Regions from separate parts of the Clostridium sp. DFI.1.208 genome, predicted to be linked through region 3. Evidence: a T-box and tRNA genes for the amino acid it is inferred to sense, from the RefSeq annotation. Region 3 holds a T-box; the other regions hold tRNA genes.
What was found. The T-box of region 3 lies ahead of leuS (leucine--tRNA ligase). A T-box ahead of a tRNA ligase gene usually reads a tRNA of that ligase, here a tRNA-Leu.
Positions count from the first base shown of each region.

Region 1: it has a tRNA-Leu gene. The T-box ahead of leuS (leucine--tRNA ligase) is inferred to sense a tRNA for this amino acid. The anticodon was not compared.
Region 2: it has a tRNA-Leu gene. The T-box ahead of leuS (leucine--tRNA ligase) is inferred to sense a tRNA for this amino acid. The anticodon was not compared.

Region 1 covers NZ_JANGCA010000002.1:136,402-138,676, reverse strand. The annotation lists gene NE665_RS02095 (PTS sugar transporter subunit IIA) at 1-563, shown strand, start outside; tRNA gene NE665_RS02090 (tRNA-Leu) at 787-872, opposite strand; tRNA gene NE665_RS02085 (tRNA-Leu) at 1,085-1,170, opposite strand; gene NE665_RS02080 (galactokinase) at 1,667-2,275, opposite strand, start outside.
Region 2 covers NZ_JANGCA010000034.1:6,720-8,994, forward strand. The annotation lists gene NE665_RS15975 (ABC transporter ATP-binding protein) at 1-784, opposite strand, end outside; tRNA gene NE665_RS15980 (tRNA-Leu) at 1,076-1,162, shown strand; gene NE665_RS15985 (biosynthetic peptidoglycan transglycosylase) at 1,504-2,205, opposite strand.
Region 3 covers NZ_JANGCA010000001.1:110,023-112,297, reverse strand. The annotation lists gene gltA (NADPH-dependent glutamate synthase) at 1-325, shown strand, start outside; gene NE665_RS00590 (hypothetical protein) at 680-922, shown strand; T-box leader at 978-1,176, shown strand; gene leuS (leucine--tRNA ligase) at 1,220-2,275, shown strand, end outside.

The DNA of each region.
Region 1 (2,275 bases), on a different contig from region 3:
CGCTTTCAGATCGATTTGAAACACGCAGTGTACAGATTGGCCTATTTTTAAATAAACAGGATCAACAGAAAATTCAACAAATGATAGCAGAAATAAAGGCTGAAAAATATCGTGTTGATTTTGAACAGCAGCTCCGGCAGTTGTTTCTTCCCTTTATGTTTGAGAAGATAGAAGGATTTTCTTCTGCCTCTGCCTGTATTCGATCCATGTGCTCAAGATTGCAGAAGCATGGATTTGCAGATGACCGGCTGTATGATGAAATTATGGAACGAGAGCATATGTCCTCCACCGCGTTTGATCATTTTGCTATTCCACATAGCACTTATATGCGATCCAAAAAGACGATTATCAATATACTGATTTCCAAAAAGCCTATTTTTTGGAACAACAATCAGGTTTCTATCGTTATTCTGATGTGCTTTCATAAGCATGACAGAAAATTATTTCAGTCAGTATATGAAACTATCAGTTCCGTTCTGATTGAACGAGAGAATGTAAAAAAACTGACTGCCTGCAATTCCTATGATGAATTCATCGAGACGTTTGTCAGTATGGTTGAATGAGCTAGTGTGTTGATTTCGATATACACAGTGTCTTTCTATCAAAATACGTGCAGATATTCGCTTTCAATTTCTATATAAATATTCGTGAGGTTGTGGTACCCACGGGACAGAGGTACAATGAGCCTTACGGTTGATGTATGCCTGATAAGTGTAATACTTTCATTCATCAGGTATCTGATATAAACAAAAAAAGCGCTGATATAGAGCGCTTTTGTGCTTATCATGGTGCAGGAGAAGAGATTTGAACTCTCACGCGATTGCTCGCACTGCCGCCTGAAGACAGCGTGTCTGCCGTTCCACCACTCCTGCGTGATTCATGATGCTCAATTATAATACACTGAAATAATTGATTTGTCTACCCCTAAATGGAAAAAAATCAATTTTTTACCTCTCTTTGATCTCTGTATCATCTTCAAATATTCAAAGAAAGAGAGTGTGCGCATGGCAGTATATAAAAAGACATTGACAGACTCTTAGAAAACAAAAAAAGACGCTGATATAGAGCGTCTGACTCAATAAAATGGTGCAGGAGAAGAGATTTGAACTCTCACGCGATTGCTCGCACTGCCGCCTGAAGACAGCGTGTCTGCCGTTCCACCACTCCTGCATGATTGAGTGCTTTACAATAATACACTAAAATCTTAATTTTGTCTACCTCAAAAACAGTTTTTCCTATGAATTTCCGATTCATTTCTTCCCTATACGGTACTATTGTGTTTTTCCTGCTGTAGCTAAACAAAGCCATATTCATAACAGATGTACCTTTAGCTGCCGGATACACAATAAAAGATTTCCTACTGACCGTGCTGACATGATCTTGCAATCTACTCTTTGAACCGTTTATTACGCAGAAGAGTATCCATGGCAAACGCCTCCCTCAAGAATTGGATACCCTTCTCCTATCTAAGCTTAACCATTTACTTCAGTAAACAACCAATAGAAATCACTCCAGCTCGCCGCTCTGCTTTATTTACCTATCCCAGCATATAGGCTGTCATAAGCATTTTCATTCTCTGCGCTGTACACAGATCTGCAGCAAAACAGCATACTTTCATTCCCTATTCTTGACACCTGGTTTGTACTCCATATTCATCAGACGCCAATCACTGTATGCATCCCCCCACGAGTTTCCCTGCACCATGTCCGATGGATGCGATATAAAATTCCGGCTCATAGCCAATCCTCTTCGTGTATTCTTTATAAACAGCCTGTTTGAAATCCTCTATTGTCTCATCCTCAACGATTGCAATGGCACAGCCGCCAAAACCGGCCCCTGTCATACGAGCACCAATAGTTCCGCTCTGCTGCCAAGCACTTTCCACGAGCGTATCCAGCTCGACTCCGGTGACCTCATAATCCTCTCGCAGAGAGATATGGGAGGCATTCATCAGGGCACCGAATTCAATGATATCATTGTTTTCCAATGCTGTAATAGCTTTTTTTACACGTATATTTTCCAGTACAGCATGGCGGACACGCTTCCTTTCCACCGGATTGGTTATGCTATGCTGAATCTTCTCAAATTCCTCTTCCTTTAAGTCACACAGACTGTTGATTTTCATAATCTTCTGTATCTGGGAAAGGGCATGCTCACATTCTGCCCGGCGTTCATTATATTTGGAGTCCGTCAGCCCTCGCTGCTTTCTGGTATTCATGATAACGATACTTGCCTGTTTTAGCTGAACAGGTACATAGCTATGCTTTAACGTTGC
Region 2 (2,275 bases), on a different contig from region 3:
AGGTTGTAATAACACGGCGAATCATGATATCACTGGCACGTATCAGCTCCGGTGAATCCCATATGCGGTTTTTACCGACAAAGCTGCTGACAAATTCATTGACCGGATGCTTCAGTATTTCCTCCGGCGTATCAAATTGCACGATATTTCCATCGTGCATAATACAGATACGATCTGCTATTTTAATTGCTTCATCCATATCATGTGTTACAAATACGATCGTTTTCTTTACGTTTTCCTGAATCTGTAACAGCTGATCCTGAAGAGAGGAACGCGTGATTGGATCCAAAGCCGAAAACGGCTCATCCATCAGGATGATATCCGGATCAAGAGCAAAGGCTCTGGCAACGCCGACTCTTTGCTGCTGACCGCCGCTTAGCTCCTGTGGATAGCGTTGAGAAAATTCGGCATAGTCCAGTCCGACCATTTCCATCAGCTCCTTGGTCCTCGCCCTGCGCTGTGACTGCTCCACATGCTCCAGCTTTGCAATCACCTCCATATTATCCTCGATGTTCATGTGTGGAAACAAGCCTGTCTGCTGTATGACATATCCCATATTTCTTCGCAGACGAATCACATCCTCATTTCGGATATCACTGCCATTTAAAAGAATCTGACCGCCTGTGGGCGCTATCAGACGATTGATCATTTTCAGGGTCGTCGTCTTTCCACAGCCACTGGGGCCAATCAATACAACGAATTCCCCGTCGTGAATCTCCATGCTGATATCATGGAGAACCTCCTGGTTTTTAAAAGTTTTGGAAACATGCTGAAATTCCAACATATACATTCCTCCTCTCTTTTCCAAATAGAAAAAACTGTCTGTCGACAGCGTACCGGCGACGTAAGATGAAAGTCGATTCCTGCGAACCCCATCCTTTTTCACCATGTGTAGTTATAAGTATAACACAGTTTGAAAAGAATGTAAAATCGTCGGTAAAAATAGAAGCTGTTTTTCATTTTATTTCAGTTGTAACATTTCTTACATTTTCTATAGAACTCACCCTTATCCTATGTTTTTCATAAAAAAGGGATTGCATTCCCTGAAAAAATACGCTATAATAACAAAGCAATCGCCCGAGTGGTGAAACTGGTAGACGCAACGGACTCAAAATCCGTCGGTAGCAATACCATGCCGGTTCGAGTCCGGCCTCGGGCACCAGTGAACCAGACAGCAGATACATCGTATCTGCTTTTTTTGTATATATGACAGAAAATAGAAGCGCAGTTTCAAATACACAAGCAGAATCCCCTGCAGATTTTGCTGTGGCTGCTATTTCTGTTTTCATATTTGTCTTACTGCGATACACTACCTCCAACAGAAAAAGGAAGCCCTCTGCATACTTGATGAACAGCTGAATCCATCTGGAAAACCAGAAATCATCATCTTATCCATCCACGGAATCGAAGGCTTCCTTTTTTTTATTATCTGTGGTCTGGCTTTTTTATGATGCGGCAATCCGTTTCTTTTAAATATCTCCCTCCTGATACTAGATAGCCGCTTTACGTATCCGCCTGCTTCATAACTACCGTTTTCTGCTGTTCATCGATCATATTTTCCCGAATCATCGCATCCAACACCTGAACCTGCCGTTTTCTTGCTGCGGATTCATGATTGCTCAGCTGATAATTTGCAGGAGATTGCGGAAGACCTGCCAGAAGCGTTGCCTCATCCAGTGTCAGATCCTTTGGCTTCTTATGGAAATACCCCTCACTTGCCGCCTTGATCCCGATATAATTATCCCCGTAATTGATCACATTGACATAAAGCTCCAAAATCTCTTTTTTGCTCAGCTCCTTTTCAAGATCATAGGCAGTAAAGATTTCGCTGACCTTACGAAGATAGGATGGCTGATAGGTATAATACATATTTTTTGCCAGCTGCTGTGTAATCGTACTGCCTCCCCCGCGGATTTGCCCTGCCAGCACATTCTGATAGAGCGCTCTGGCCATAGAACGGTATTCCACCCCGTGATGCTCATAAAAGCGCCGGTCCTCAATCGCAACCGTTGCCTGCAGCAGCTCCTCGCTAATTTCGTCATAAGTCACATAGGACTTCTTATTTTTAATTTCCTCTACCTTCTCACGGATGCTGACCTCATTGGTGGCCTTAACATAATTAACAAAGCCAAGTCCTACAAACAACGTCAAAACAATCAAAATGATCAGAAGCAAAATCAGGAACAGTTTTCTTATAATCTTCACTTTATCACCATCCTCATTATAGCATACTTATTTCCTTGTGAAGCTAACTTACAGATTCGTTAGAAAATTG
Region 3 (2,275 bases):
GGAATGTGTATCCATGGAGCTGGGAGAGCCGGATGCCAGTGGAAGAAGACGTCCTGTGGAAATCAAGGGCAGCAACTTCGTGCTGGATGTGGACTGCATGATTATGGCCATCGGAACATCGCCGAATCCGCTGATTCGCTCCACTACAAAGGGGCTGGAAACCAATCGCAAGGGATGCCTTGTAGCGGACGATAACGGAGCAACTACAAGAGAAGGCGTATTCGCCGGTGGTGATGCTGTCACCGGTGCCGCAACGGTTATCCTCGCAATGGGAGCTGGAAAGACAGCGGCAGCAGCTATCGATGATTATATCCAAAAGAAATAAAGAAATCAGATAAACCCGGGAATTGTCTCTTCTTCCCGAGTTTTGTGGAAAGAGAAAGAAAAAACGTGGAAGGGTTTACAATCGGAGTAAAAAATGTTATTATATAGATAGGAAATAAGTACCTTATTTCTGTTATCATGATATTGGCTCTATTGTGATAACCTTGAAAGTTGTGTATTCTTTACATTCCTTCCTTTTATTGTAAACTACACGATTTCAATTACTTTTATTCATATCGATTTCCTTTCGATAACCTAATGAAAAAGGACGTGGTGATGCGCGTCCTTTTTCAGTTGTATGCAATTACGGTTGTTTTTCTTTCCGAATTCTGCTATTCTAGTTTCAGGTGATGCTATGAAATCCAAAAGAAATAAACTGATCATCGGCGGTGTGGCCGGGATCGTCGCTATGTTTCTGCTGTCGCTTTTCCTTCCTGCTTTCCAGCCGGTTGCCAAGGCAGGGGCATTGCTGATCTATGCACTGGTAAACTATGTGCAGATCAAAGAGATGAAGCAAAACGGACAGGATATCGAAAAACCGGCACTTTTTACGGCAGCGGTGTTGATCATCATCGGATATCTGTTGTTTTTCACCTAGAAAATGTCCGAGAACGATTGACAAAGGATACGCAAATTGGATATACTAATGAAGTATAAAGGCTGAGAATTAAAGTAGTACCTTGTGGAAGTGTCACAGAGAGTCGATGTTGCTGAGAATCGATACATGAAAGCTTGCGGAACTTGTTAAGGAGCTGATAGCTTGCTATCCGTTTAACTTCGCGTTAAGAAGAAATGAAGGGCACTTGTACAAGTGAACTAAGGTGGTACCGCGTTAATTATGACGTCCTTAGAGATAAGGGCGTTTTTTATTTGATATGTAAAGGAGAATGCAGTTATGAATTACAACCATCAGGAAGTAGAAAAAAAATGGCAGAGCTACTGGCTGAACAACAAAACCTTTGCCTGCGATGCATGGGATTTTGATAAGCCGAAGTGCTATGTACTGGATATGTTCCCGTATCCAAGCGGAAACGGTCTTCATGTCGGACATCCAGAGGGCTATACCGCAACGGATATCGTATGCCGTATGAAGCGTATGCAGGGGCACAATGTCCTGCACCCCATGGGCTGGGATGCCTTTGGCTTACCGGCAGAACAGTTTGCCATCACAACAGGAAATCATCCTGCAGAATTCACAAAGATGAATATTGATCATTTCCGTGAACAGATTCGCTCGCTGGGCTTTTCCTATGACTGGGACCGTGAAATATCCACGACGGACCCCAGCTACTACAAGTGGACACAGTGGATTTTTCTGAAGCTGTATGACAAGGGACTTGCCTATGTGGATGAAATCCCTGTTAACTGGTGTCCGGAGCTGGGAACCGTGCTTGCCAATGAAGAGGTCATCGACGGCAAGAGTGAGCGTGGAGGCTTCCCGGTTATCCGCAAGCCGATGCGCCAGTGGGTGCTGAAAATCACAGAATATGCAGAGCGTCTGCTGGAGGATTTGGAGCTGTGCGACTGGCCGACATCTACCAAGGAAATGCAGATCAACTGGATCGGAAAGTCCAAGGGTGCTAATGTGGTGTTCAAAATCAAGGATACCAAGAAGGAATTTACCGTGTTTACAACACGCTGCGATACCCTGTTCGGTGCTACCTACTGTGTCATGGCACCGGAGCATCCGTATGTGGATGAAATCACGACACCGGAGCAGAAGGAAGCAATCCATGCATACAAAGCGTCCTGTGCTACGAAGTCCGATCTGGAGCGTACGGAGCTGAACAAAGAAAAAACCGGTGTTTTCACCGGAGCATATGCAATCAATCCGGTAAATGGAAAAGAGGTTCCAATCTGGATTTCCGATTATGTACTGGCGAGCTATGGAACAGGTGCCATCATGGCGGTACCTGCTCATGATACCCGCGACTGGGAGTTTGCCAAGAAG